Linked DNA regions of Idiomarina loihiensis L2TR. The protein of the gene in region 1 interacts with the protein of each later gene in a pairwise test. Links are inferred from orthologs where the notes say so. Each region holds a gene or a part of one and is shown in the gene's direction. Other genes may lie near its edges.

Region 1 (15,271 bases):
ATTTGTTAACGGGTAACCTCAAATGGATCCACAAATTCTGGCTTCACAGCTACGTCATCCTAGTGGAGAGCACGCCTCTGAAGTCGCTTTAAACATGAACAGTGCAAACGGTCAGTTGAACGTAAAGTGCATAGATCTTTTAAACCTACAAAATTCGGAGTCACTGCTGGAAATTGGTCCCGGCAATGGAGTTTTTGCTGCTGACATAATCAAACGGGCTGATAACCTCTCCTATACTGGCGTTGATTGGTCAGCAGATATGGTTGCCGAAGCGAAACGCATGAACGAAGATATAGTGACTTCGGGGCAGGCAACATTTCAGCAGGGCAATTCCTCTCAACTCAATTTTGATAACAATGTATTCGATAAAGTTCTGACCGTTCATACTCTCTATTTCTGGGACAATCCACTTGAGCACTTAGTGGAAATTCGACGTGTTCTTAAACCTCAGGGGCTATTCTGTCTCGCTTTTGGCGAGAGTTCATTTATGAAAGATTTGCCCTTCGTGCCTTATGGCTTTGAGCTCTACGATAGGGAACTCGCCTGTAACTTGTTGCAAGACGCGGGGTTCAGATTACTCAATGCGGAATATTATGCAGAGCAGGGCGTGAGTAATACAGGTGAAGTCGTTGATAAAATAATAAATATTATTATCTGCAAAGCTTAATTAGAAAGCTGGAAAACTTTTTACCGACTCAGTTACAGGGACAAAACTTGACCAATTTTAAATACATTCTGGTTCTTACTTTATTGGTAAGTGCTTTCACGTATGCGGACGATACTGCGATCGCAGAGGACAAAGAAAAGTACTGTGATTTTAACTTATATTTACCAGCAAAGAGTGAGGGAGCCCCGGATACCTTACTGTTAGAGCGTTCTGACCTTAGTTCGTTAAATACAACTACCGACAATAATACGGTTCAATGGACAATAGAAGTGGCCGACCATGCGCTGAGTAAATGGAAAGCCGCGAGTAAAGAGCATATTGGTTTACCCATGCGAATTTATTGTGGTGATGAATTGATATCAAGCCCCGTTATCAGGGCACCACTTGGAAAGAAGTTTAGAGTGACCGGAATGGACGAGGGCGCTCGTCGCATACGTTAGTTCCTCCAGGCCGTTATGCAGAAACTTAGGGTTAAGTTTCTGTAAAGGTGTCCACAACTGTATTGGAGCTGGGTATTAAGTTGGGTAAACTCAGTTTACAAAATGACAACACGGTGCCAATGGAAGGTGCATAGTAAGTTTTCTTCCGTTAGCTGTATTATGAAGAGCCGCGCTATTACTAATAAGGGAATGTCTTATGTCTATGCACGAGTTTGAAGACCTGGTTGAGTCGTCGGTTAACTGTCTGGCTCAGTCGAAAACAAAGACGAGCCAGGAACTGCGCTCGCTATTCTGGAACCTCTATCAATTTCAGGAATGTTGGGATACTGGTTTTACTCATCTTCGTGTTATTGACACTTTGTTGAAACACAACTTTGTTTACCAATTTAAACTCACCCAACACCCTGACTACGCCGCGCATAAAGCCTTTTTCGATAGCGTACGCGAGTTTACTTTTATTGGACTGCACCCAGAAGAAAAGTGGAACGGCGAGACAAACCCCACCGTGGGTTACATTGAACCACCTTACCTATATTGCGATGCTGGCTCACCGCTCTGGCAGAAATTCGTCGAAGCAGGCTTGCTTACGGGCGACGATGCATTGCCGCCGGTGGAAATGGCTATTCAGGATACGGCAAAAGAAGTCATTGTTGAGGCAAAAGAGCAGAGTAACCCTGAATTAGTCAGCCTGTGGTATTCCGCATTAGGCTTATATTTATGGTCTTTTCACGAGGAAGCGCAGCTGGAAGAGGCTAAGTCGGATGCATCCATTAAGGCAATTAGAGGTATTGTTCAGGAAACCGGAGCGCTTGATCTTGATCCGGGTCATGGCTTTTTACAGCAACCGCCGCCGGAAGCTTTAGAAGAATATCCGTACTTGTTCTGGTGGTTTCAAATAAACGAGTAGCACACAAAGATGTACCAAAAAAATAGGTAGGGAAACAGTGAATATATACAAAGTTTTGGGTGTTGCCTTTGTCAGCGCAATGCTGAGTGCTGGTTGTGCAGACAGCAAGGAAGCTAAGCAGGAGGGTCGAACTGTGTATGAGCAAATTCAGCAACGCGATGAACTTCACGATGCCCGTTTTGAAATATTAAAAGGGCTTGAGGACGAAGAGCTCGGACGTGCACTGTACGGTCAGGAAATGTCTAACTTCCAATGGATGATGGACGTTTTTGTCTTTTATGCCGGGATAGAAAAAGTTGAATACACTCAGCCGGAGTTTTTCCATTTAAACCAATACAGTGACAGAGATGCAATGACTGACGCGTACTTGCAGAGCCTGGTAGCGGTAAACAGTTGGAAACACCTCTCTTGCATGCAATATTCAAACGAACAGGGTTTTACTCTGAAGCCTGGCTTTGAGTTTCCGTTTCGTTACAGTCTGACATACACCAATATGGTTTTCGGCAACGGTGATACCCTGGGCTTCCCTGAATATGCGAGCTTTCCTGATATGGCAAATAATAAGCAGGCATTGGGCGATATTGTCGATACGCGTGAAGAATTTTGTTTCACCGAGGCACGCGATGAGAAGTCCCCCAGACCAGTTGCTGTAAAAGGAGAGTTTTATGCAGAGTTGCCAGAACAGATAATTACATTTGAACTCAGCGCTGAAGATGTAGGCGGAACTTTGGAGCGAGACGGCTTTTTAATTAACGTGCTGGAGTTTGGAGAAGACTATTACGTAGTTGAAATTAGTATTGAAGACGGCACCGACCCTTCTAAATTGTTCGGAAATGAAGATGTTCTTGCTGAGGCCGTTACAGCCAATGGGGATTATCTCGCTTGGCGGTCAACACGACGTCGGCCTACGTCTGAGGTTTATCAGGAAAACGACCTGCTGGAAGAGGTAATAGCAAAGGCTAAACAGGGAAATATCGATTTAGAAGCTGTAAAAAAGGATTTTGAGGCCTGGCAAAAAGACAGTAAAGAGGCGCGCGCTGGTAAAATATATTTAGGCAGAGCCTTTAACGGACAAGTAGAAAAAGGGTTGTTAACGCTATTAGTGTACGGTGAAGAAAGCAAAAAAGTGGAACGTGAGTTGGAGCTTCCTGTGCTTGATATGCCATATTCCCGGACTTATGAGATTAGCTCGGGTGATATACCAGAGATTGAGCTAACGGCTCCTGTTTACAATGATCGTCTGCCTGTTACAGCATCCCGTACCGAATTAAATGCACAAGAAATTTCAGACTTAATGACACTACTACATTTCCGAGGATATGAGTTCGACGATCCGAAAAGACAGGATGTTGAAACTCCTGGAGTTATAAGGTGGTTTTACCCCAATGTACAAAGCGATGTGTTTATTGAAAGTGGCAACCGGGTCGCGGCATCTGCAATGGCCGGTCATAAGTTCTTTGATGAAAATAATGAGCCAGTGCAGGATGCCGCTGAAGTTGAGTTAAAGAAAAGTGGGAGCCTCGAAAACACGGACTTAGAGAGCATTGAATTTGCTTATGACTTTAAAGCGCACAGTATTGATTATTATCCAAAAAGGTTCACAACTAAACCTGCTCGCTTTAAAGCTGCGCTTCCGGTGCTTATCGCACCTAATCTGACGAAAGAAAGCTATGCTAAAGACGAATTGCCGCAAGGCGTAAGTCTAAAAGGTAACCGACTCATTATTGACTACGCGGAGTTTGAGCCGCGTGAAACGATAAAAAGAAAAGCGTACGAACAAGAACGTCGTCGGAATGAGGTTTTTGTTAAGGATAGCAAGGGATACCTCAAGGAAATAACGAGGCAGTCTTTTGTGTATGCTCATGGTCGGAACAAGCCACCGGTAGATGTTTACTATTTTTATGGCGAGCCCGAAACCTTTGAAATTTGGTATATGGGGGAGGCTAAATTTATCGACTATGACGTAGATATTGACTTGAATTCTACTGGCACGCAGAACGCAAAGTAGTTTATAGGCTTATAGCTTTATTGCTCTGCGCTAGCGTTCGCGGCTTAAGTTCGATAAAGTAGCGGGCACGAAAATCTCATGGTTACTCATTACAGTCATCCTGATACACAGCTTTTTTACCTGTGCGTCTGTGGTTGGCCATATGGAAGACGCAAGCCACAGCAGTGTGGATGTTGTTTTTGATGTAAACCATGGTTTGGAACATAGCCCGAATTCTTCATCTTTAGATCTTGAGCAGGGGCACGACCACCAGTTTCATGCGCACGTTAGTTGCATTACTGGTTATGGCATTAGTGTCTCTGCTTGTCCCGTTATTACCGAAGCTCAACCTACCGCTGTGATTTTTGATAAGGGTTTAGCCCATCAACCGGCGGTTCCCCCACCAAACGCTTAATCTCCATTTCTACCGTCATTTTTAAATAGCGAACAATTGGAGAAAAAACATGAAGCGTTTGAGCTTCGTGGTGGTCTTTCTGGGTGCCATATTGGTGTTTCCGGTTAGTGCTGCCGCGTCAGATTTAACTTTAAGTGATGCATTAAACCGCACGCTGAAGAGTAACCCCGATTTACAAAAGTACGATTACCAACAGCAGGCCGCCGAGGCACTGACTCTGCAGGCTGAGTTTTCACCTAACCCGAGAGTTGGACTGGAAGTTGAAAACTTTGCTGGCTCTGGTGAAAGCTCCGGTCTGGATAATGCGCAAATGACGTTATCGTTCTCTCAGGTCATTGAGTTAGGAGAGAAACGCCAGCAGCGCATTAATGCGGCAACAGCCGAAGAAAAAGTGCAACGGGCCGAGTTTGAATACCAGCGCATTGAGGTGCTGGCACAAACAACACAACGCTTTTACCAGGTACTCAAGTTGCAGGAGTTTATTAGCCTTAGCAAGCAGCAACTCCATCGTACGGAGAGTCTGTTAGAAACAGCACAGGAGCGGGCAAATGCCGGCGCGGTTCCAAACTCTGAGGTAACCCGTATCCAACTTCAGCGCGAGAGCCAACGGGCTGATATAGAGGAACTGAAAGGCCAGTTGGCTAAAGCGCAGGCAAAGCTCAGCGCAATGTGGGCTGAGCAGCCAAACTTTAACCAAGTTTCGGGGACTTTTTATTTCCCCTTAAAGTTGCCGAAGCAATCCGACGTTCTAAATGCAGTAAATAAAGCGCCTGAATATTTACGCCTGTTAGATTCCGAACACTTATTGCAGGCTCAGGCAAAGGCGTTGGAAGCAGACTCTACCTCTGACTTAAGTCTCGGATTTGGCTTGCGTTACAACAATCAGTCGGATGATACCGGTTTTGTGGTTGAAGCTTCGATGCCATTGCAACTGCAAGATCCTAATATTGGGCGTATTCAGCAGCGTCGGGTTTTGCATCAATCGAACCTGCAGCAGCAGAAACTGGTGCGAACTCAGTTGCGCTCGCTGGCACTGGCGCTAATAAACAGCCTGCAAACCCACCAAAACTACCGACAAAAAGTGAAAGACACGCTATTGCCATTGGCACAGCAACTGGTCGAACAAACGAACCAGGGCTATGTGCGCGGTACGCATTCGCTATTGCAGGTGCTGGATGCGCAAAATGAGCTAGCTCAGCTCGAGTATCAAAGAATTTCGCGGGAGCACGCCATATACAGCGATGTCATTCAGCTGGAACGTATGACCGGACAAGCATTTTTAGGAGAACAGCAGTGAAATTATCAACTTACTTTTTAGCAGCTGCTTTGTTGGCTGTCTGTAGTTACACCCACCAAATCTGGGCGTCGGAAGATGACCACCATGAAAAGTCGCATACCGAACTGAGTGATAAAGCCATTGAAAACGCCGACCTGAGCATGGGGCAAGTTAGCTCTCAACGCATGGCTGTGACTCAAACCGTATTCGGTGTAATTGCCCCGGAGAATAACAATATTGCGCATATTAGCGCCCGCTATAAAGGCATTGTGAGTTCGCTTAATGCCAATATCGGCGACTCAGTTGAAAAGGGCGAGGTACTTGCCGTAGTCGAAAACGTCAGTACAGGTACCAGGTTCAGTGTAGTCAGTCCCATTAGTGGCGAGGTTTCTGAACGATTTACTAATGTTGGTGAGTTAGTGGATCAGCAACCTTTATTTCAGGTAATTAATACCGCTTCAGTTTGGGTAGAGTTGTCAGCTTTTCCCGAAAACGTGGAAGCAATGCAGGAAGGTCAGACTGCCGAGGTATATGACTTACACCACCATAAAACGGTAAGCGGTACAGTATCTTACATTGCACCTCAGATGACCGGCGGTCACATAGCCCGGGCACGCGTCGTGTTGCCCAATAAGTCAGGACATTGGCGGCCGGGTATGCATGTTAAAGCGGATGTCACAACTGACACCTTTACTGCCAATGTCGCGGTTGAGTCCGATGCGATTCAGAACTTGAACGGAGAGACCGTGGTTTTTATCCGCGAAGGCAATCGGTTTGAAGCCAGTGAAATTAAAACCGGTCGCAAATCGGGTGACTACGTGGAGGTTCTTTCGGGGCTTGAGCCAGGCGCTGAGTATGTCATTGGCAACAGTTATTTGATTAAAGCCGACATTCTCAAACAAGGTGCAGGGCACAGCCACTAAGGGGACTATCATGATTGATGCACTCATTCGCTTTGCGGTTGAACGCCGCTGGTTAGTGGTGGCCGCTACCTTTTTGATTGCGGCTGTTGGTGTGTACAGCACCATGAAACTGCCAATTGATGCGGTGCCGGACATTACTAATGTGCAGGTACAGGTAAATACCGAAGCACCAGGTTACTCACCGCTGGAAACAGAACAACGTATCACTTACCCGGTAGAAACGGCTATGGCGGGTATTCCGAAGCTGGATTATACCCGCTCAATTTCTCGTTATGGCTTGTCTCAGGTAACCGTGGTATTTGAAGAAGGCACTGACATTTACTGGGCCCGGCAACAAATCAGCGAGCGGTTGCAGCAAGTTAGGGGTGAGCTGCCGCAAGGCGTTGAACCCGCAATGGGACCCATAGCCTCCGGTTTGGGAGAAATCTTTAACTACGTTGTCAGATCAAAGCCCGGGGCAACCGGCGCAGAGGGTAACCCTTACACTGCGGAAAGCCTGCGCACCATACAGGACTGGATCATTAAACCGCAGTTGGTAAAAGTACCTGGGGTTACCGAAATAAACAGTGTCGGTGGTTATGAGAAACAGTACCAGGTGGCACCTGACCCGGGTCGTATGCTGGCTTACAAAGTGACCATGAAGGACTTACTCAGAGCTTTGGATTTGAACAACCGAAACGCTGGTGCCGGTTACATAGAAAAGAACGGGGAACAATGGCTGGTACGCTCGCCGGGCCAGTTAAAATCTCTGGAAGAAATTGGCAATGTGGTGGTATCCAAGCGGGACGATGCGCCGGTTCGGGTTCGCCATGTCGCAGAAGTCAAACTGGGTAAACAACTGCGTACCGGTGCGGCTACATCTAATCAGGAAGAAGTGGTTCTGGGCACCGCCATGATGCTGATTGGCGAGAACAGTCGCATAGTGGCACAAGCCGTTTCAGAAAAACTGGAACAAGTTCAGCAAAGCTTGCCGGATGGCGTGGTCGCCGAGCCCATTTATAACCGTACTACCCTGGTGGATAAAACCATTGCCACGGTTGAGAAGAACCTTTTTGAAGGCGCGGTTCTGGTTGTTGTGGTTCTGTTTATTCTGCTCGGGAATATACGAGCGGCCTTGATCACCGCATGCGTTATCCCGCTTAGTATGCTGTTTGCTATTACCGGAATGGTCACGAATAAGGTGTCCGGCAACTTGATGAGTCTGGGCGCGATAGACTTTGGCATTATTGTCGATGGGGCCGTTATTGTAGTGGAAAATGCTCTGCGACGACTGGGTAATGCGCAACAGCGGTTAGGAAGGGTGTTAAGAACTCAGGAACGCCTGATTGAGGTCATGAAAAGCACGCGTGAGGTATTTAACCCGGCAGTATTTGGCGTTCTCATTATTATGTTGGTGTATCTGCCTATATTTGCATTAAGCGGCGTGGAAGGAAAAATGTTCCATCCTATGGCTTTCACCGTAGTTGCAGCGCTGCTGGGTGCCTTGATTTTCTCGGTCACTTTTGTTCCTGCCTCTGTGGCTATCTTTGTCCGTGGCAATATTAAGCACGGCGAGAACAAAGTCATGCGCGGCGCTCGTAAAGCCTATCAACCGGTGTTACGAGGTGCGTTAAAACTTCCGGTGTTTGTTATTGCTATCGGTTTCGGTCTATTTGCGGTTTCTTTGTTTCAGGCAAGCCGTATGGGAACGGAGTTTTTGCCGCAACTGGACGAAGGCGATATTGCCATGCATGCGCTGCGAATTCCGGGCACAGGCTTACAGCAGTCGGTCGATATGCAAAAAGATGTAGAAGCCGTGGTTGCTGAATTTGCCGAAGTAAAGCGCGTCTTTTCTAAAATTGGTACACCGGACGTGGCAACGGATCCGATGCCACCGAGCGTGGCCGATACCTTCATTATGCTGAAGGAACGCAAAGACTGGCCCAATCCGGATAAAACGAAAGAGCAACTGGTCAGTGAAATTCGTATGGCGGTACAAGAGTTACCCGGTAACAAGTACGAATTTACCCAGCCGATAGAAATGCGGTTTAACGAGCTGATTGCGGGAGTGCGGGCCGATCTTGGTGTACGTATATACGGCGATGACCTTGAACAACTCAAACAACTGGGTGACTCAGCGGCGGCTATTATCAGAGAGGTTCCGGGGGCTTCCGGCGTGCGCGTTGAGCAAATGACCGGCTTACCTATCTTGTCTGTTGAGCCTAAGCGAGATCATTTGGCGTTGCTGGGGCTTACGGTTGCTGATGTACAAAGTACACTGAAGAGTGCTGTAGGCGGTATTCAGGCCGGGGTTATTTATGAAGGTGACAAACGTTTCAAATTATTGGTTCGGCTGGACAATGACTGGCGGCAGAACATTGAAAAATTGAAACAACTGCCGGTAGATGTACCTGCGGCAAATAACCCAGAGCTACAGTACGTGCCGTTAGGTGAAGTGGCTAAACTGACTTTAGCTAATGGGCCTAATCAAATTAACCGCGAAAGTGGTAAACGGAATGTCATTGTCAGTGCCAACGTTACTGACCGCGATTTGGGCTCATTCGTTAATGCGGTTCAGGAGAGTTTAAACATAAACCTGGATATTCCGACTGGTTATTGGATTGATTATGGCGGCACTTTTGAGCAGTTGCAGTCAGCGTCACAGCGCTTAAGCCTGGTGGTTCCGTTAACGCTGTTGCTGATTTTAGGTCTGCTGTATAGCGCCTTCGGTTCTTTAAGCAGCGCATTGATTATCTTTACCGGAGTGCCGCTTGCATTAACTGGCGGAATTTTCGCTTTGTCATTGCGAGGGATGCCTCTGTCTATTTCTGCGGCGGTCGGTTTTATTGCTTTGTCCGGCGTCGCGGTGTTAAACGGGGTTGTTATGCTGTCTTTTATCCGGCAGTTACTCCGTGATGGCTTACAGCTGAAAGACGCTGTATTTGAGGGAGCGCAACAACGTCTGCGACCGGTATTAATGACCGCTCTTGTCGCGAGCTTAGGCTTTGTTCCTATGGCATTTAATACTGGTACAGGAGCAGAGGTTCAACGGCCTCTGGCCACCGTTGTTATTGGCGGTATTATTTCGTCAACGCTTCTGACGCTGGTTGTTCTACCCGCGTTGTTTTATTTGGTAAATCGATTTAAACAGGCGAAAACGTAATTTTATTAATGCTTCCGAATAAGCGCGTTCACCTCGAACGCGCTTTTTTATTGATTTACCCTTAACAAGCAAGTTTAACTTTATTAACATGCTTGAAACATCAAGTTCCGATTATAAGCGACTATTAAGGAAACACCATGAACTCAGGCGCGAAGGCATTAGCTGCTAGCGAAACTAAATTCGACCGCAAAGCCTTTACCATTTTATTTTCCGTTCTAAGTTTACTTTTCGGTGTGGGAATTGGAGTAGCAATAAGCACGGTAGAACTAACCGGCAATTCTGAAATGTACGCTCAACTTGCTTTTAGTCTGATACCCGCAGCTGTTATTTGGACATATGTTCTTTTTCATTATCTAAAACGGTTTGATGATTAAGCCTCGATCATTAAAAACGGATTGGAAAGGGACAATAATGGAAGATAAAAAAGAATACGCTAAGTACGCCGGGTTTCGAATTCGCTTTGCAGCGATGTTAATTGACGTTGTTATCTTGGTGATTTTGTTTTCAATACCCGTTGGATTTATCTACGGTCAGGAGTACTGGCAAGGTGAAAAGCTGATATACGGCTTCTGGGACGTACTGATTAACTACGTTATACCGGCCATACTGACTATCTTTTTCTGGATTAAGTTCTTAGGAACACCCGGTAAAATGATATTGAAATTACGGGTAGTGGATGAGCATACTGGGGGGACCCTGAGTATAGGGAAAGCCATCGGCCGTTATTTTGCTTATATTCTCTCTATCCTTCCGGTTTTTCTAGGCTTCTTCTGGATAGGTTTTAGCGACAAAAAGCAGGGCTGGCACGATATATTAGCTGGTACCGTAGTGATCCGCAGCGAATCTAAAGGGCCTTTTGAGTTTAGATCTTAGCGTTTTTTGCTATATTCTGGAGCCTAGCCGCAGCACCCCGAAAGGTCAGTTTTCTCACCCGCTTTTACTGCTCGTGCATCGCGAATAATGCGTATTGCAGAGCGCAGCACAATTAAAGCAATGACTGTGGCTATGACTAAGTCCGGCCAGGCCATATTAAGCTTAGCAACCAGCAGAGCTGAGAGAATTACCCCGCCGTTCATTATCATGTCGTTGCGCGAGCATATCCAGCTGGCACGAATGTTAATATCGCCATTGCGCGAGCTGTACAGCAAAGCGAAACAAGCGATATTAACGGCAAGAGCGAGCAGGGCAACCCAGAGCATCATGTTGGCGTTAGGCTGGCTGCCAAAAATTAAACGTTGTAACACATCTGCCAAAACCACAAGTGCCAGCACGGTTTGCAGTGTGCCGTTAAGAATGGCGGCGTTGGCTTTGTATTTTATGGCTTTACCAACAGCATACAAACTAACTGCATAAACCAGAGTATCCGCCAGCATATCTAATGAGTCGGCAAAAAGCCCACTGGACTCTGCTAACCAACCCGCAATAAATTCAACGAAAAACATCACTCCGTTAAGAACCAGCACGGTCCATAATAATGTCCTTTGTGCTTTGTCGATGTGTTGTTGTGCGGTGGTGCCACAGCAGGACGACATAAAGTAACTCCGAATAGGTTTTAGCTGGCGCTATACTAGCAAAAGTGCTTGGTTGGAGACAGGTGGCGTGCTTTTTATTTGTTGTTAAGGTCGTCTTTCGGTATACTACTTTCCCGTCTGAATGCAATCCCAAATTTGACCTGACCAACTAGGTATCACATGGCGACAAACTATATTTTCGTAACCGGCGGAGTTGTATCCTCGCTGGGTAAAGGCATTGCTGCAGCCTCCCTGGCGGCAATTCTAGAAGCACGGGGCCTTAACGTTACTATCATGAAGCTGGATCCCTACATTAACGTAGATCCGGGTACCATGAGTCCAATTCAGCACGGTGAAGTTTTTGTCACCGTAGACGGAGCTGAAACCGATCTTGACCTTGGTCACTACGAGCGTTTTATCCGCACCCGTATGACCAGCAGCAACAACTTTACCACCGGCCGTGTCTATGAAGACATTATTCGCCGTGAGCGTAAAGGTGAGTTTTTAGGAGCGACCATTCAGGTCATTCCTCACATTACCAACGAAATTAAGCGTCGTGTTATTGAAGGCAGTAAAGGCTTCGACATTGCCATTATTGAAATTGGCGGCACGGTGGGTGACATTGAGTCACAACCTTTCCTTGAAGCCATTCGTCAGTTGGGCACGGAAATTGGTCGTGACCACACCTTATTTATGCATCTGACCCTGGTGCCATTCTTAGGCGCTGCGGGTGAGGTGAAAACCAAACCGACTCAGCACTCAGTGAAAGAACTGCGTTCTATTGGTATTCAACCAGATGTATTGGTGTGTCGTTCGGATCGCTCCTTACCGGCAACAGAGCGTTCGAAAATTGCTTTGTTTACCAATGTAGAAGAGCGAGCGGTTATTGGCTTGCGCGACGTAGACAGCATTTACAAAATTCCTTCTATGTTAAAGGCCCAGAGTTTGGATGACATAGTCACCAAGCGCTTTAATTTAGATTGCCCCGAAGCCGACTTGCATGAATGGGAAGAGGTTCTGTATCAAGAATCTAATCCGAATGGTGAAGTGACCGTCGGTTTTGTCGGTAAGTACGTTGAACTGCCGGATGCCTATAAGTCGGTGAACGAAGCGCTGGCTCATGCCGGCCTTAAAAATCGTTTAACGGTAAACATTCGTTACATCGACTCTCAAGACTTAGAAACCAAAGGTACGTCTAAGCTTGAAGATGTGGACGCTATTTTGGTGCCAGGCGGTTTTGGTGATCGTGGCATAGAGGGCAAGCTTATTGCGGCAAAATACGCACGCGAGAATAACATTCCTTACTTAGGCATTTGCTTAGGCATGCAAGTGGCAATGATTGAATTTGCCCGTAATGTTGCTGGTTTAACCGGCGCTAACAGCACTGAGTTTGATGAAAATTGCAGTGACCCGGTAGTTGGTCTTATCACGGAATGGATGGACGCCAGTGGTCAAAAAGAACTGCGCGACAAGCATTCCGACTTAGGCGGCACGATGCGTCTTGGTTCACAGGAATGTCATTTAGAAAAAGGTTCTAAAGCGCTTAAAATGTATGGCAAAGAAACCATTGAAGAGCGTCACCGCCATCGCTACGAAGTAAACAACCATTACATTGAGCCGCTGGAAAAAGCTGGCTTAAAAATTACCGGTTACTCGCACGATAAGCAGTTGGTTGAAATTCTGGAAAACCCGAAACACCGCTGGTTTGTGGCAGTACAGTTCCACCCGGAATTCACTTCAACGCCGCGTGACGGGCACCCGTTATTTAAAGGCTTTATAGAAGCTGCTGGCGAATTTCATAAAGAGCGTTTGGGTTAATAACCCGGCTAATGATTAAGCATTAAACAGGATTTAAGCATGAGTAAGATTGTTAAAGTTGTTGGTCGTGAAATTATGGACTCCCGTGGTAACCCGACGGTTGAAGCCGACGTTTACCTGGAGTCTGGCCACATGGGCCGTGCGGCAGCACCAAGTGGTGCATCAACCGGTTCACGTGAAGCTCTGGAGTTACGTGACGGCGACACTTCTCGTTACTTAGGTAAGGGTGTTGAAACGGCAGTCGCCAATATTAATGGCGCTATCGCTGAAGCCTTAAGCGGTATTGATGCGATTAACCAGGAAGCTGTCGATAACATTATGTTGAGGCTGGACGGTACCGACAATAAAGAAAAGTTGGGTGCTAACGCTATTTTAGCTGTGTCTCTTGCTGTGGCGAAAGCAGCGGCTTTGAGCAAAGGCATTGAGCTTTACGAACACATTGCCAACCTGAATAACACCAGCGGTAAATACAGCATGCCACTGCCAATGATGAACATATTAAACGGCGGTGAACATGCAGATAATAACGTGGATATTCAGGAGTTCATGATCCAGCCGGTTGGCGCTGAAAGCTTCAAAGAAGGCCTGCGTATGGGCGCTGAAGTGTTCCATGCTCTGAAAAAGGTTCTGCAGAAGCGCGGTTTAAGCACAGCGGTTGGTGACGAGGGCGGGTTTGCGCCTAACTTGGCATCTAACGAAGAAGCCTTGCAGGTGATTGTCGAAGCGGTTGAAAACGCGGGCTATAAAATGGGCAGCGACATTACCCTGGCTTTGGATTGCGCTGCATCTGAATTCTACCGTGACGGTAAATACGAATTGTCTGGCGAAGGTAAGTCCTTTACGGCAGAAGAGTTTGCCGACTACCTGGCAGAGCTTTGCGACCGTTACCCAATTATTTCTATTGAAGACGGCCTGGACGAAAGCGACTGGGACGGCTGGAAAGTCTTAACCGAAAAACTGGGCAGCAAAGTTCAGTTGGTCGGTGATGACCTGTTTGTGACCAATACGCGTATTCTGAAAGAAGGTATCGACAAGTCGATTGCCAATTCAATTTTGATTAAATTTAATCAGATTGGTAGCCTGACAGAAACCTTAGCAGCCATTGCGATGGCGCGTGAAGCAGGTTACTCGGCGGTTATTTCTCACCGTTCGGGTGAAACCGAAGACGCCACTATTGCCGATTTGGCAGTAGGCACCGCAGCGGGTCAAATTAAAACCGGCTCGCTGTGTCGCTCTGACCGGGTTGCTAAGTACAACCAATTATTGCGTATAGAGGGCGATTTGAATGGCCAAGCGCCTTACCGCGGACGACAGGAAGTCAACGCTGGCTAATCAACAGGCGGACATATTTCAGCCGCTGGCACAGCAGGGCGATTTTGCCGAGCTGTGCTCAGCGCTGTATGAACGTGAATTACCGCAACTGGCACAGGTTAATGATATGCCTGTTGCGGCTCTGCAACGTCGTTTAGCCAGTCTCCCGCACTATATTCGTCACGCCGCTCATGGTTGCCTCAATGCAGTGCAGTATTCGCCGTTAAAGTTGGATGTTCAGAACGCCAGCTGGCAGGCTCCTCAGCCAACAAAATCTCCTTCAGCCGGTATATCTGCCGAAGGGCAGAGCCAATGGTTTGCTAAACATGCAGCTTTGGGTCTGGTGGTTCCTGTTCGTTATCAAACTCCTGAATTTACGACCATAATGCTCGACAGCATCGACCGTGTGGATCCTGATAAAAAGCGTCTGCATCTGAATTACCGTGGCTGGTTTGATTTTACCGGGCAGGGTGAACATAGTCAGGATACCTTACTCAAGCCTAATAAGCGTGTTATGACCGCAGCCAGCTGTGGACATCAGTGGAATCATAAAGGGCGCGTTAACCCACGCACCTTAACGCTGCGTGAGTTGTTACTGGTGGCTACTCTGGACTGGAAAAAGTTTCAGGTGGCATTGCGGATAGCTCGTTAAGCCAGTCCTGCCATACCGGTTGTAATCCTTTCGCTTTTATTGCCTGCGCCACTTCACTTACTGGCCTGTCGTCATCTATGGAAAACTGTTCCAGCTCTTGTTGCTCGTTGGCGTAACCGCCGGGCTGAGTTTTCGATTCGGCACTGACCGAGGTCACACCTAGCCGAAACAACCCATCACGAAGCGCCTGCTGTTCGCGGGTGGAAAGGCTGAGTTCTACAT
Region 2 (15,232 bases), 1.7 Mb from region 1 along the record:
ATCCTCAAATTTTTGCTCAATATTTGCTCGTTACTGCCGATGGTTATAGTAAGTATCTCATACTAGAAAGAGACTAAAGGTGAAAATATCAATAACAAATCACTATTCAGCCTTAACCAAGCCGGTACCCTCTAAGCAGCCGATAACGGTGCTACAGAGCCATGTGGCGGAGCCTTTGGATACCCAGCCTGAAAATACCCAGGGCGTCTTCCTTAGTGAGCTAGATAAACTCTATTTTAATTTTAATAAATGGCTGGAAGAGCCAATACAATCAGAATTCTCGGCGGAGAAAATAGAAAAACTAAAAGATTTGTACTCAAAAATGTCTGAGGAAGATTTTATCCGGCTGGGTAGGCTAGGTATTACATCGAATGATGATTTCTTGTCTATGGTTGAAACCCTGGACAAAGAGCAACTTTCGCAGTTAACCGATATATTTTATGGGTTGTCGGCTTCTGCAAACATGCTTTTTACCCATGTTAATGAATTTAATCCCTCCAGAACATACGAAGAAAAAGTAGAACAATTTATTGAAGTGCTATCAGACACTCAGCGAATTGCCCGGGATCAACTGATTGAAAAGGCGGCTGAATATGATGAAAAAATCAGTATTCACAAAGCTGAGCGTGAGAACAATGATACCTATGAATCTTTAGGAGGATATTTCGACGTTAAATCGAGCGCGAACGACCTGCAGAACTTTGTTTCGACCGTAATAGATACCAAATCGCCCGCTGATTTTGTTAACAAGCTCGATCAATACAGCCGGGAACAGCAAAGTAGCTTGTTAAATGTACTTGGAATGAGCCGGATTGAAGGTGAGCAACTGCTTGACGGTCTTCTGGATAAAAGTGATGAGGCCAGAACGAGCATATTGTCTTTTATTGGTAAAGTAGCACTTAAAACAAACCCTTTCTTTGAAATGAGCGCTTTTGGTGATTCGGAACATGTGGTGAGTATCAGCAAAGGGTTTGGCGATAACCTATTCGAGACAACGAAAAAAATGCTTGAGAATATGGGGGAGTTGCTGACGACCTATAATTTCAGTGACGAACAGCTCGTAGAAATGGGTGACCAACTTAACGACCTAAATAGAAAGGAACAGATCGGCTACCTGGAAGCTGCGGTCATCGGCCTCGATAATCTATTAGGTATACAAACGAGCAGCACCAATGAACTTATAGAAATGAAAGCAGAGCCACAGGCGATGAATAAACTGCAGTCCGTTTTAAGTAGTAAAGATGCTTTGCAGGCTGTTTATGAAGCCCGCGAGGGTGAGGACCGGAGAAGCGGACGTTCCTACGTGCCGAAAACCAAATGGGAATACCTGGAAGACTTGGAAAAAGTGGTGTCATCTTATATTCCGCCGGCGGAGTCTGACGAAAACGTTCGGGATCCTTGGGAATATGCCTCTGGCGCTAAAGCTTGACATGTTTATACTGTTGACAATAAGCCCCGCGAGAGAATTTGCGGGGCTTCCTGTACCCTTCTTATTTCAGAGTAACAAACTCCTCGGCACTGGTCGGATGCAGCGCAACCGTAGAATCTAAATCGGCCTTAGTTGCCCCCATCTTCAAAGCAACGGCAAAGCCTTGTAATATCTCGTCCATGCCTTCACCAATACCGTGAATGCCTACCACTTTCTCTTCTTTACCATGGCATACCAGCTTAAAGTAGCTAAGGGCGCGGTGCGGGGTAATGGCATTGTACATGGCTGCGAACGATGACTTATACACGGTAATGTTGTCTTCGCCGAATTTGAGCTTAGCGTCTTCCTCGCTCAGACCAACGGTACCAATGGTCGGGTGGCTGAACACAACGGTCGGAATGTTTTCAAAGTCCATATGTGCGTTTGGCATGTTGTTAAACAAGCGCTCCGCCAGTAAGCGTCCTGCTTTTATAGCAACCGGTGTAAGTGCTGCGGCACCAGTATTATCGCCTACAGCGTAAATACCTTGTACGTTGGTATTCTGGAATTTATCGACGTTAATAAAGCCTTCGCTATCCAGTTCTACACCGGTGCATTCCAGGTTAATTTTATCGGTGGATGGCACGCGGCCTATAGCCCAGACTAAGCAGTCGAAGCCGTCCATTGTCTGACCACCTTCAAAGTGCAGCGTTAACGTACCGTCGTCTTGCTTAACCACTTCACGAACGGTGGTTTCTGTATGAAGTTCAGGGCCGTCCTGCTTCATGCGCTCCAGCAAACCATCGGTAATATCTTTATCAAAGGTGCGTAATGGGCGGTCACGACGTACCATTAAGTGAGTGTCAGTGCCTAAGGCATGAAACACGCCGGCAATTTCAACGGCAATATAACCGGCTCCAATAACGGCTGCTTTTTTAGGCTGTTCCGTCAGGGCAAAGAAGCCGTCAGAGTCTATACCATGCTCTGCGCCCGGAATTTCAGGGATCATGGGGCGCCCGCCGGTGGCAATGGTAATATGGTCAGCGGTAATCTTTTCTCCGTTAACCTCTACTGTTTTGTGGTCAACGAATTTCGCAAAGCCTTCTATAAACTCAACGCCATTACCTTGAAAGCCGCGATGGTAACCACCGTGAATGCGTTCAATATAGGCTTCGCGGTTTTTAACCATAGTCGCCCAGTCAAAACCTTTCTGTTCAAGCTCAAAGCCGTATGACGGCGAGTATTTTATGGCTTCAGCAATATGAGCGCCGTACCACATGACTTTCTTGGGAACACAGCCCACGTTTACGCAGGTGCCGCCAACGTGTTTCGCTTCAATAACGGCGGCTTTCGCGCCACGAATGGCTGCGCGGTTGGCTGAGGCTATGCCGCCACTGCCGGCACCTATCGCAAGATAGTCATAATGTCTGCTCATACTGCTTAACTCCTGTGCTTAATTCCAAAACTGCGGATATCTTGAATAAAAACCCCGCATCTTGCAAATAAAGACGCGGGGTTGTCATGTTTTTTATACCGATAGCGGTAATCGAAAGATCAGTTCATTACTCAGATGACGAGCGTTCGCCGGCTGGTAAGTTCTCTTTCACAAACTCGGTCATCATGGTGCGTAAATGAAGGGTTGTACCTTCACCTTCGTAAATACCATGAGAGCGGTTCGGGTAAGCGAAAAACTCAAACTGTTTACCGTGTTTAATGAGCTCATTGACCAGGCGCTCGCTGCCCTGAAAGTGAACGTTGTCGTCGCCTGTACCGTGTACTAACAGTAGGTCGCCTTCGAGGTTTTCAGCGTGAGTAATGGCTGAGGTTTCTTTATAACGCTCGGCTGACTCAGGCAGTAAGCCGGAGTAACGTTCCTGATAAATGGTGTCGTACAGCGTTAAATCAGGTACTGGTGCCAGCGCCATACCCATGTGGTAGCTGTCAGGGTAACGGAATAACGCATTCAGGGTTTGTGAACCGCCGCCGCTGTGTCCCCAAATGCCTACGCGGCTTTCATCAATGAAGTCCCAGCGTTCCAGCATTTGTTGCAGCGCATCGTATTGGTCGCGTACGGTAACAACGCCCAGGTTCTTGTAAATAGAACGGCGCCAGTCAAAGCCGCGTGGTGATTTGGTGCCGCGGTTATCAATAGACGCAACAATATAGCCCTGCTGTGTCAGCATGGTGTGCCATAAATACAATGAGCCGCCCCAGCGGTTGGCCACTGTCTGCCCCCAGGGTTCGCCGTAAACGTAGAACAAAATGGGGTATTTTTTGCTGGGGTCGAAGTCAGTCGGCTTCATAATGTAGCCGTCCAGCTCTAACCCGTCACGAGCTTCCACCCGGAAAAACTCAACCGGTTGTTTCTGCACCTGATCAACCGCTTGCTGTACCTCGTTATTGTCAACCACCGTACGAATAACTTCATGATCCGGCAGTGAAATCATATTAGTAACCGGAACCTGGTTAACCGAACTAAAGGTATGTTCAGCGTATTTGGCGTCTTGCGAAATGCTGTAACTGTGGGTGCCGTCCATGTCCGGGGTCAGACGTTCTAAGCGGCCGCTGCCGTCTAAGCTGGCGCGGAACAGATAACGCTCCAGAGGTGTTTCCGGTGAAGCAATAAAATAGACCCAGCCGTTTTCTTCGTTTACCCGCAGCACTTCAACCACGTCCCAGTTACCGCGGGTAATCGCTGTGGTTCTGCCAGTATCACGATGCACGCGATAAATATGGCGATAACCGCTGCGTTCGCTTAACCAGGTAAATTCGCGACCATCATTTAAAAAGTGAATGTCGTCCACATATTCGGCCCACGAGTCGGTGCTCTCGCGTAACAGCTCCTGACTGCGACCGGTTTCAATATCGCTGATAAAAGCGCGATTAATGTGCTGTTTGCGGGTCAGTTGCTGAATTAACAGTTTTTCGCTGTTGCCAGCCCAGTTCATGCGCACCAGGTAATGCTGGCGAGGGTCACCGGGAATATCCATCCATTTTGTCTGACCGCCACTGGCCGGCATAACGCCAATGCGCATAGCAGCGTTAGTTTCACCCACTTTCGGGTAAGGGAATTTTTTTAACGTTGGGTAGAGTTCGTCGGTGTTGTTGATCATGGTGAATACTGGTGTGCCTTCGGTGTCCAGCTGCCAGTAAGCAATGTGCTGCCCATCCGGACTCCAGCGGAAACCGTCGCGCAGGAAAAACTCTTCTTCGTTAACCCAGTCGAAGGTGCCGTTAACGATAGTGTCGCTGCCGTCGCTGGTCAGCGCGCTGACAGTGAAGCTGCTAAGGTCCTGTACATAAATGTTGTTCTGCATAACGAACGCGACTTTTGTGCCTTGCGGATTAAACTTGGCAAACTGCAAAGTCGACTCGGGCGCATTACCACCCAGTTGGCGTAATTCGTTGTTGCTGCGGTCCAGCACCCAGTAGTCGCCCAGAGTATGGGTACGCCACGAACGCTTGGTATTGGTGAAAATGAGTACTTTGTCGCCATCGTCTGACCAGACGTAATTGGCAATATCCAGCGCTTTGCTTCTACCTTTAGGGGTAAGCTGTTCAGCACTGACTAAAACCGTGCGTTCGTTGGTTTCAGGATGATAACGAACAATATCGCGACCATCTGCCGAGTTGGACTGCTCTAAAGTCGTATAACCTGAACCGTCTTCCAGCCAGCGAGTTGGAGCCGGGCGGTCAATATTGAAGGTATCACTGGCGAATATTTTCTCCGCTGTCAGCTGGCTAACACCTGTTACGTCAGCTTTATCGGAGTCCGCAGTGGATTGTCCACCCAGGGTACTACAGGCACTTAAGGTAATAATAGCCGTTAATCCGGCCAATAAGCGTAAAGATCGAAAAGAGGTGTCAGACATGACATTTACCTTTATTCTGATTTATTAACGAACTGATAATACCGCAAAAAACGCAGGAAACCACATAAGCGTGGTTGAAGACTAGCGCAAAGCCCCAATATCCATTGTAAGCATTTTGAAAAATTGAGGTAAAAATGAGCCATAACCCGCTATTAGAACAGAGCCAGCTTCCGGACTTTGAGCAAATTAAACCCGAACATATTCAACCCGCTGTTGAAGAGTGCATACAGCACGCTCGAAAAACCATTGATGAAGTACTGGAACATGGTGATTTTAGCTGGAATGGTTTGATTGAACCTTTGACCGATGCGGATGAAAAGCTTGAGCATGTCTGGGCACCGGTATCGCATTTGAACTCCGTATTAAGCACGCCTGAACTGCGTGAAGCGCATGACAGTTGCCTGCCATTGTTGTCGGACTACGCAACCTATGTAGGACAGCACAAAGGCTTGTTTGACGCTTATCAGGCACTGCGTGAAAGTGACGAGTTCGACAGTTTGACCGAAGCTCAGCAAAAACTCATTAACGACACCTTACGTGATTTTCGTTTGTCGGGTGTGGATTTACCCGAAGACAAAAAGAAACGTTATGCTGAAATTTCATCGCGGCTGTCTGACTTGTCTTCAATCTTCAGCAACAACTTGCTGGATGCCACCCACGCATGGACTTGCCTGATTACCGATGAAAGCCGCCTGGCTGGCTTGCCGGAAAGCATCAAAGAAGCTGCAAAAGAAACCGCAGCAGACCAGGAAAAAGAAGGCTGGTTGTTCACTTTAGATATTCCAAGTTATCTGCCGGTCATGTTGTACGCCGAAGACCGGGAGCTGCGTAAAGAAATGTACCAGGCTTTTGTGACCCGCGCGTCGGAAACTGGGCCTAATGGCGGGGAGTTCGATAACTCTGAGGTTATGAACGAAACTTTGGCTTTGCGTCATGAAATGTCGGAACTGTTAGGTTTTAACGACTTTGCTGAAATGTCACTGGCGACGAAAATGGCTGAGTCGCCGGAGCAGGTATTAGGTTTTGTGCAGGATCTTGCCAATAAGTCTAAAGCACAGGCGAAAGCCGAGTATGCTGAAATTGAAACCTTTGCGGCAGAGCAAGGCGTGGAGAAAATGGAAGCCTGGGATGTTCCTTACTTTAGTGAGCAGTTAAAGCAGCAGCGCTACTCTATTTCCGATGAATTATTACGCCCTTACTTTCCTGAGCAACAAGTGCTAAACGGTTTGTTTGAGGTGGTTAAGCGCCTGTTTGGCATGACGGTTAGCGAGCAAAAAGACGTAAAAACCTGGCATGAGAATGTGCGTTTCTTCCGCATTCACGATGCCGACGGACATTTGCGTGGCAGCTTCTATCTGGATCTCTACGCGCGTTCAGGCAAGCGAGGAGGCGCCTGGATGGCGGATTTTGTCGGCCGCAGAGTGCACGCCGATGGCGAATTGCAAAACCCGGTGGCCTTTTTAACCTGTAACTTTAGCAAGCCGGTGGGTGGTAAGCCTGCACTCTTTACTCACGATGAAGTGCTGACATTATTCCATGAATTCGGTCATGGCTTGCACCACATGTTAACTCAGGTCGATACCGCTGGTTTGTCTGGTATTAACGGTGTTGAATGGGACGCTGTTGAGCTGCCCAGTCAATTCCTGGAAAACTGGTGCTGGGAACCGGAAGCGCTGGCATTAATATCCGGACACTATGAAACCGGTGAACCGCTGCCACAGGAGCTTCTGGAAAAAATGTTGGCTGCGCGCAATTATCAGTCGGCTATGCAAATGATGCGTCAATTGGAGTTCTCGCTGTTTGATATGCGCATTCACCACGAGTTTGACGAAAACACGGGTGCGCGTATTAGTGAAATTCTGAGTGAAGTGCGTCAGCAAACTTCGGTACGTATTCCACCGGAGTACAACCGTTTTCAGCATAGCTTTGGTCATATCTTTGCTGGCGGCTATGCGGCAGGTTATTACAGTTACAAATGGGCTGAAGTGCTGTCGTCTGATGCGTTTGCGCGCTTTGAAGAAGAGGGCATATTTAACGCTACAACCGGGCGCGACTTTTTACATGTCATTCTGGAACGTGGTGGCAGCCGTAAAGCCGCAGATTTATTCCAGGAATTTCGTGGTCGCGAACCGAATGCCGAAGCTTTGTTACGTCATAGCGGCATAGCTGCCTGATGCTATTGCATCAGGTGCGATATTGAAATCACAATTGTGTGGTATTTCGGCATTGTACCTGACATGAATGTCTGGCTACGGTAGGGCATCAGGCCGCGGTAGCCAGGACCAGGTTAACGAGACCAATTAAACCAAACACGAATAGAATGGTAAGAATAACGCCAATGATGATGTAGGCTTTCGGGCTACCATGCTGGAAGTCTCGTTGGCGGTTTTTTTCTGTTTGCACACCCAAAAATGCCGCCAACACACTCATAACCATACTAAAGACACCTGGTTTAGAGGTTTTATTTTCGGTAGATTCAGACATTAATCAGTGTATTCGTTTTGATAATGTTTTTTGTTGCTGTCGCTTGAACTCGAGATTAACTCAATCAAGTCGAAGAAGTGAAATTGTACGGACCGGCTGTCGCCTTTTAACCAGCTAAACCATGTCACTTGCTCGGCAGCTAACTGACATTCAACAGAGGTGTTACTGGGTTCTATTTCAGTGACAAGCTGCTGGCAGCGCTGAGTGGGGTTTTGCTGAGCAACGAGCGAGGAAGGATTCACGATAGCAAGCGCAGTAAACGCAGCTAATGCTAGTGATGTTATTATTGTTAGTAATCGCATGAAAGTCCCTCTCAAGTCTTGATTGACTAATTTATCAGCGATTTTGTAAAAATTCTAGTCATCATTGCGAATTTTTTTGTCATGGGTTAACTGCTACAATAAGCATCATTTTGAAATAGGTCAGGAAAACGAACAATGAAACCACTAATTGCACCGTCGATACTGTCCGCGGACTTCGCGCGGTTAGGTGAGGAAGTTGACGCGGTATTGAACGCTGGTGCCGATGTCGTGCATTTTGACGTAATGGATAACCACTACGTGCCTAACCTGACGATAGGTCCTATGGTATGCAAAGCGTTACGTGATTACGGAATTGAAGCGCCAATTGACGTGCATTTAATGGTTAAGCCTGTTGACCGTATTATTCCAGACTTTGCCGAAGCCGGGGCTTCTATCATTACTTTCCACCCGGAAGCATCCGACCATGTTGACCGGACTTTACAGCTTATTCACGAACAGGGTTGCCAGGCGGGTTTAGTGTTAAACCCTGCAACACCGCTGCATTACCTTGATCATGTTATGGACAAAGTGGATGTCATTTTACTGATGTCGGTTAACCCAGGTTTTGGTGGACAGTCTTTTATTCCGTCAACGCTTGATAAGCTCAGAGCGGTGCGTAAACGAATTAAAGCAAGTGGCCGCGACATACGCCTGGAAGTGGATGGTGGTGTTAAGGTTTCAAATATTGGTGAAATTGCAGAAGCTGGCGCGGACATGTTCGTTGCTGGTTCAGCTATTTTTAATGCGGATGATTACGCCAGTGTCATCCGGACAATGCGCGATGAAATCGCTGCGGTAACAGGTTCTTAGAGGAAACAGTAATGTCGAAACCAATTGTGTTAAGTGGTTGTCAGCCGTCGGGACAGTTGTCTATTGGTAATTATATTGGCGCATTACGTCAGTGGGTTAATATGCAGGACACTCACGATTGTAAGTTTATGCTGGTTGATCAGCACGCCATTACTGTACGCCAGGACGCCGAGAAACTGCAGCAAGCAACTCTTGATGGACTGGCTTTGTACCTGGCTTGTGGCCTTGACCCGGCAAAAAGTACGGTGTTTATTCAGTCGCACGTGCCGGAACATTCTCAATTAGCCTGGGTGCTTAACTGCTACACGCAAATGGGCGAGCTAAACCGCATGACGCAGTTTAAGGATAAGTCTCAGCGTCACGCTAGTAATATTAATGCGGGTTTGTTCACTTATCCGGCGCTAATGGCGGCAGACATTCTGTTGTACCAGGCGAATGAAGTGCCGGTGGGAGATGACCAGAAGCAGCACCTGGAAATGACGCGTAATGTTGCTGAACGTTTTAATAACTTGTATGGCGATATTTTTACGATTCCGGAACCAATGATTCCAAAAGTCGGGGCGCGGGTGATGTCACTGCAGGAACCGACTAAGAAAATGTCAAAGTCGGACGATAATCCAAATAATTTTGTCGGCTTGCTGGAAGAGCCGAAGAAGATTCTGAAGAAAATTAAGAAAGCCGTTACCGACTCTGATGAGCAGGCGCGCATTTACTTTAATCAGGAAGAAAAGCCGGGCGTCTCGAATTTGCTTAGCATTATGTCAGCTGCCACAGGTAAGTCGATAGACGAGCTGGTACCTGAGTACGAAGACAAAATGTACGGGCATCTAAAGGTGGATGTGGCGGAATCTGTGGTTGCCATGCTGGAACCGATACAGCAGAGGTATCACGCAATGCGTAATGATCAGGCATTTTTGCAACAGGTTATGAAACAAGGCGCTGATAAGGCACGTGAAGCCTCAGCAAAAACTTTGTCAGATGTTTATAAAGCGGTAGGTTTTGTACCTTACCCGGGATAAATTTAACTATGGTGGATAAATCTCCGGAACAGCGCGAAAAGGAGTTGCTAACCAGTGTTGAAACCATGGCTAACATTGGCAGCTTTTGGTATGAACCCGCGTCCGGAGATTTATATTGGAGCCCTCAGTTACGAGAAATTCATGGTGTAGCCCAGGATGAACCTATTACTTATGAACAGGCAATGGCGTTTCACCTTCCTGAATACCGTGAAAATATTGAGCACCTGGTCGAGCAAAGCTTTCAAAATCACCATAGCTGGTCTGCAGAAAGTTGTCTTAAAGACAGAGACGGAAGAATTCACTGGATTGCTATTACGAGCATTACCCGAACGCTGAAAAATGGTGACATGGCACTGTTTGGTGCCATTCAAGATATTACGGTTAAAAAGTACCGTTTGCAGCAGTTACAAGAGCAAGCCAACACCTTGCGCAGCACACTGGACAATTTACTGGATGCGGTTATTACCATCGACAATAACGGCATGATTATTAACTTTAGTGTGCCGGCTGAGCGCATGTTCGGTTACAGCGCCGCTGAAGTGAAAGGTAAAAATGTCAGTGTGCTAATGCCTGAGCCCTATGCCCGTGAACATGACCGTTACATTAGCGCTTATCAAAAAACAGGCCACGCCCGCATTATTGGTATTGGCCGCGAAGTTCAGGCTAAGCGTAAAACCGGAGAAGTGTTTCCTATTGATTTGGCGGTAACCGAGGTAACTTATTCTGGTGAAACGCAGTATGTCGGTGTTATACGGGATATTACCGAGCAAAAAGAAAATGCGCGTAAGCTCGAATATTTAGCAAACTTTGATGAGCAAACGGGGTTGCCAAATCGTCACCGTTTTCTTGACTTGGTTGAGAAACGTATTGAAAGCCAGTTACCCATTGTTGTCGCTGCCGTTAATATTGATTATTTTAACCGCGTTAACACGATTCACGGCCACGAGGAAGGTGACCGCGTTATTCAGCTAATTGCTCAACGAATGAGAAAAACCATTGGCGATTCGGGCTGGATAGCGAGAGATCTTGGTGACAGATTTTGGGTGGGGGTTATGCAGGACTCTACCGAGACCAGTCTGGCTATTATTGATAAGCTGCACGGCGTACTGCGCGAGCCGTTTAAAACGGCATTCCAGACGCATTATCTCACCGCAAGTGTCGGTGTCAGTTTAAGTGGAGGTGATGAAAATGCTTCCGGACTGCTGTCACAGGCCGATACGGCAACGTCTAATGCACGACATAGCGGCCGGGATAAAGTTGCGGTACACCGAGCTGAAATATCCAACTCGGTTGTAACCGATGCCGAAACCGAAGTGGCCTTACGAGCGTCTTTGGGTAAAGGGCAGTTCGAATGCTGGTTGCAGTCTAAAGTGGATACCAACGGTGTTGTTCGTGGTGCAGAGGCTCTAATGCGTTGGCGCAACGAAGCCGGAGAGATCATTCCTCCAGATCAATTTATTCCAATTGCGGAGCGTTTTAAGCTGATTATTCCTATGGCTAAAGAATTGTTGAGTCAGGTCGCTTTCGTTGTGCGGCAGCTGAGCGATAAAGGGCTTAATGATCGTATAGCGGTGAATGTCAGTCCAATTGAGTTTTTACAAGACGACTATGTCGAGACGGTACAAAGAATATTTGCCGAACAAAATGCACCGCTGAATCAACTGACCATTGAAATTACTGAAAACTTACTGTTAGCTGACCCTGAAATAGTCGAGCAAACAATGTCGCGGCTTGCCGAGCTCGGCGTCGTATTTTCTATTGATGACTTTGGGACTGGGTATTCTAATTTCATGCGCATTCAGCAACTGCCAATAGGCGAGCTAAAAATAGACCGAGAGTTTGTTCAACTGGCGGAAGTGAATGACAAACATATGGGTCTGCTGCTGGCTATGCTGAATATGACTAAATCTCTATCGGTTTCCTCGGTAGCAGAAGGCGTAGAAACTGAAACTCAGGTTAAATTGCTGAAAGAAAATGGCGCTGATTTATTGCAGGGGTTCTACTTTGCCCGGCCAGTCCATTTTAAAGACTGGTTAAGCGAGCGGCTGTCCTAGCAGTATGATTGTTTTAATTGATAACTTTGATTCATTTACTCACAACCTTGCACGCTACTTTCGGGAATTAGGCGAAGACGTTAGTGTTTTCAGGAATAATGAATTAACCCTTACCGACATAGAGCAGTTAGCGCCGCAAGCACTTGTTATATCACCTGGCCCCTGTACTCCCAACGAGTCGGGAATATCTTTAGCTGCTATTGAGCACTTTCAGACTAAGCTGCCAATATTAGGTGTGTGTCTTGGTCATCAGGCATTGGCACAGGTTTTTGGTGCAAACGTTGTTCGGGCAGAAAAAGTTATGCATGGAAAAACCAGTGTGATTAAACACTCCGGCGAAGGACTTTTCCGACAGCTGAATAACCCATTAGAAGTGACCCGTTACCATTCCCTTGTTGTTTCTCCTGAAAGCTTATCAACAGATTTTGTCATTGATGCCGATACAGGAACCGAAAAAGGTCAGCGCGAGATTATGGCAATAAGGCACCGGCATTTGCCGCTGTTTGGTGTTCAGTTTCATCCCGAGTCTGTGATGACAGCACAAGGACATAATCTGTTAGCGAATTTTTTACGTTATATACGATAATCAGTAAGTAGTATTTTCTCTGCTTATTCAACATAATACTGCCGCAGTTCAGCTAATACCGAGGTAACATGTTCCACTTTTTTGCGGGTACCACAGAAGGCGGTAGTAATGATCCCGCCCTGCGCTTAGAAAAACGCTTTATCAACTATCTGATAAGCTTTCCGTTTGCGCGTAAAACTCGCTCAAAAGAAGATGGTACCGACGATGAAGAGCATGAGCAGCGACGTAAGCTTTTAGAAGTTGAGCGTCTGAATTACGAAGAGCGCGACCGTAAAGCGCAAGCGCGCCAACGTTACGCCGATCGTATTTCCGATGAATTGCATGAAGAGATTTATCATCGTGCGTTGAAAACCATCGAAGATGGTGACTACATTCGCGAACGCTTGATCCCATTACCTGAAAAGCTACCTGAATTGCTGGATACGCTTAGCATGAAAGCTGCTTCTATGCGCCGGATTGAATCCGTTGTGCAAGGTATGGACTGGTTTCATACGGGGTTAATCCGTACGGTCAATCAACCACCGTTTATCGACCGGAATAAGCAGGTGAAAATTGATAACCTTAGGGTAGCCATGAGCTTTGTGGGCACCGAAAACCTACGCCTGCTGGCTCCTGCTTATATTATGCAAAACTGGCTGCCGCCGGCCACACAACCCTTCACCTTATTCCGTCGCAAAATTTGGGAGCATTCCCTGGGTACGGCTATTGCTGCACACAATATTGCGGTAGAGCGTAACCTGCGAGATCCGGTTCTAGCCTATACCATTGGTATGTTCCATGAACTGGGGAAAATTGCCTTAACCAAGCTGTATTTGCGTTTATTTGATGATGTGCAGCGCGAATTCGCTATGCAAAGCGTTAACGATAAGTCACCCGAGCGCCACAATACTATTGTCACTTTAACTCCTGACGAACGCTTTCTACGCGACTTAATGCTGGAAAAGGATAAAGACGTGAGTTATCTGGTTGCTGAAGGCTGGGGGTTAAAGCGTGTTCCGGTAAGCAAACACTTATTGGCTTTTACGCAAAGCAAAACGAAAGACAAAGGCTATGAATCTGAATACGCGGAAGCCTTAGCCCAAGCTAATGCTTATTGCGAATTCAGAATGCTGCGGGAAGTGGACCTTGCCAGTCTGGAAGAGGGTAAACATCTACTCAATAAGCATTCAATAACATCAGAAACTGTTGCTCGCTTGCACAATGTGAGCTTAAAACGCCCGCCAATTGTCGTGCCTGAATAGAGAGGTCAGCACTCAAACTCGGTGTCGATTAATAAATGCTCGAACACTTTACCGATATGCGCTTCCTCGTCAGTGAAGCGCACGCCAACACTTATCATTCCATGCTCTTTGCGCTGATTCATAATTTGACCTGAAAGAGTCAGAGGCTCTTTCTGAGAACCAGAACCAATACTGATTTTTATATTCATATGAGTGACATTACCTGTCTGGTTCTGCGCCTTAAACACAATTCGACACCCGGCAGAAGAGATATCGACGATAACACCACTGGCCAATTTCTTTTTAGCGTTAGTCTGGCTGCCGTCAGCAGTAACATCAACTGGAATGTGTGTTCGAACCCTCCGCTGTGCGCGTAGTGCGCGATTCTCAATTTCTTTCGGATAATCCAGATACAGCAACCTGAACGGGATATTTGAGACGGCCCGGATCTTTGTTTTAAACGCCAGGCATTCACCCGCTTCTCCCTCTAAAACCAAGCGAACAATAACCGGGTTGCCTTCATATAACACATCGGCATAGCTGCCGTCAGTGCGTGGATTCGGCTGTTTTAACAATAAATAGTTACCGGTATCAAAGCCCACAACCTGAAGTTTTGTACGTACCTTGGTCGCCGAAGAAAACTCAACATCAATTATGTCGCCCGGACGTAAGTAGGTAAGCTTTAACTGTGGTTGAGATGAGGCGTTCAGGGGCAGAGTCTGATTTTCCATAACGTCTTTTCCAGCCGAACATTTATTCAATAATTCAGGCTAAATTAACACCAATTGAAAATCAATGTAATTCTGCGTAGTTAAATGTTAATTCAGGGGGTACATTTCTTCTGCGCTAAAAAATAATGACTAAAGATTCATAGTTTCAGCATGCATTAGCATAACTATTCGTATCTTATGCAAGAAAAGCGTAAACCCTCGGGATTAGGGATTTATAACCGAATTATCACAGACAAACTGCACAAATTTTGGCATAATAGCCGGCTACTTTTAGAGATGAATTTGTTGACACCTTTGTTAACTCGCTAAGGCGATAAGGACGAGAGTAATGACAGACAATAAGACAGTAAACCGTGAAATGTTTAATGATGTAATGGTTCCAAACTACAACCCGGCATCGATGATTCCAGTTAAAGGAGAAGGTGCTCGTGTTTGGGATCAAGAAGGTCGTGAGTATGTCGACTTTGCCGGTGGTATCGCTGTGAACTGTCTTGGTCATTGCCACCCAGCGATGGTGTCAGCCCTACAGGAACAGAGCCAGAAGCTGTGGCATCTAAGTAATGTTTTTACCAACGAACCGGCAATTCGTCTGGCGAAGAAATTAACCGAAGCCACCTTTGCTGATCGCGTTTACTACGCTAACTCAGGTGCTGAAGCCAACGAAGCGGCATTAAAGTTGGCGCGTCGCTGGGCAATTGAAAAGCACGGTGAGCATAAGCAACAAATTATTGCTTTTACCAAAGGTT

What was found.
Region 2: the proteins of eno (region 1) and rpe interact in binary tests that used the Escherichia coli proteins (3 or more experiments, as listed by UniProt). The link is inferred for Idiomarina loihiensis L2TR from one-to-one orthologs.

What each region holds. Positions count from the first base shown.
Region 1 is NC_006512.1:827,515-842,785, reverse strand. The notes cover bases 12,323-15,271. They hold eno (phosphopyruvate hydratase), read left to right. Parts: upstream 12,323-13,125; coding sequence 13,126-14,418; downstream 14,419-15,271. Other genes in these bases: thiH (2-iminoacetate synthase ThiH), read right to left, coding at 15,000-15,271; IL_RS03920 (hypothetical protein), read left to right, coding at 14,372-15,049; IL_RS03930 (CTP synthase), read left to right, coding at 12,323-13,086. Outside these bases: IL_RS03985 (class I SAM-dependent methyltransferase), read left to right, coding at 23-667; IL_RS03980 (SecDF P1 head subdomain-containing protein), read left to right, coding at 715-1,107; IL_RS03975 (hypothetical protein), read left to right, coding at 1,304-2,014; IL_RS03970 (hypothetical protein), read left to right, coding at 2,052-4,022; IL_RS03965 (hypothetical protein), read left to right, coding at 4,165-4,416; IL_RS03960 (TolC family protein), read left to right, coding at 4,466-5,713; IL_RS03955 (efflux RND transporter periplasmic adaptor subunit), read left to right, coding at 5,710-6,615; IL_RS03950 (efflux RND transporter permease subunit), read left to right, coding at 6,626-9,757; IL_RS03945 (hypothetical protein), read left to right, coding at 9,895-10,131; IL_RS03940 (RDD family protein), read left to right, coding at 10,169-10,630; IL_RS03935 (cation transporter), read right to left, coding at 10,654-11,289; more of IL_RS03930, read left to right, coding at 11,449-12,322. UniProt on the Escherichia coli protein: Catalyzes the reversible conversion of 2-phosphoglycerate (2-PG) into phosphoenolpyruvate (PEP). It is essential for the degradation of carbohydrates via glycolysis.
Region 2 is NC_006512.1:2,483,733-2,498,964, reverse strand. Bases 7,129-10,038 are described here. They hold rpe (ribulose-phosphate 3-epimerase), read left to right. Parts: upstream 7,129-8,201; coding sequence 8,202-8,876; downstream 8,877-10,038. Other genes in these bases: IL_RS11935 (bifunctional diguanylate cyclase/phosphodiesterase), read left to right, coding at 9,904-10,038; trpS (tryptophan--tRNA ligase), read left to right, coding at 8,888-9,895; IL_RS11950 (hypothetical protein), read right to left, coding at 7,764-8,066; IL_RS11955 (DUF2970 domain-containing protein), read right to left, coding at 7,543-7,764; prlC (oligopeptidase A), read left to right, coding at 7,129-7,454. Outside these bases: IL_RS11975 (hypothetical protein), read left to right, coding at 80-1,429; gorA (glutathione-disulfide reductase), read right to left, coding at 1,491-2,843; IL_RS11965 (S9 family peptidase), read right to left, coding at 2,971-5,280; more of prlC, read left to right, coding at 5,415-7,128; more of IL_RS11935, read left to right, coding at 10,039-11,949; IL_RS11930 (anthranilate synthase component II), read left to right, coding at 11,954-12,535; IL_RS11925 (HDOD domain-containing protein), read left to right, coding at 12,604-13,776; IL_RS11920 (flagellar brake domain-containing protein), read right to left, coding at 13,782-14,486; IL_RS11915 (aspartate aminotransferase family protein), read left to right, coding at 14,815-15,232. UniProt on the Escherichia coli protein: Catalyzes the reversible epimerization of D-ribulose 5-phosphate to D-xylulose 5-phosphate.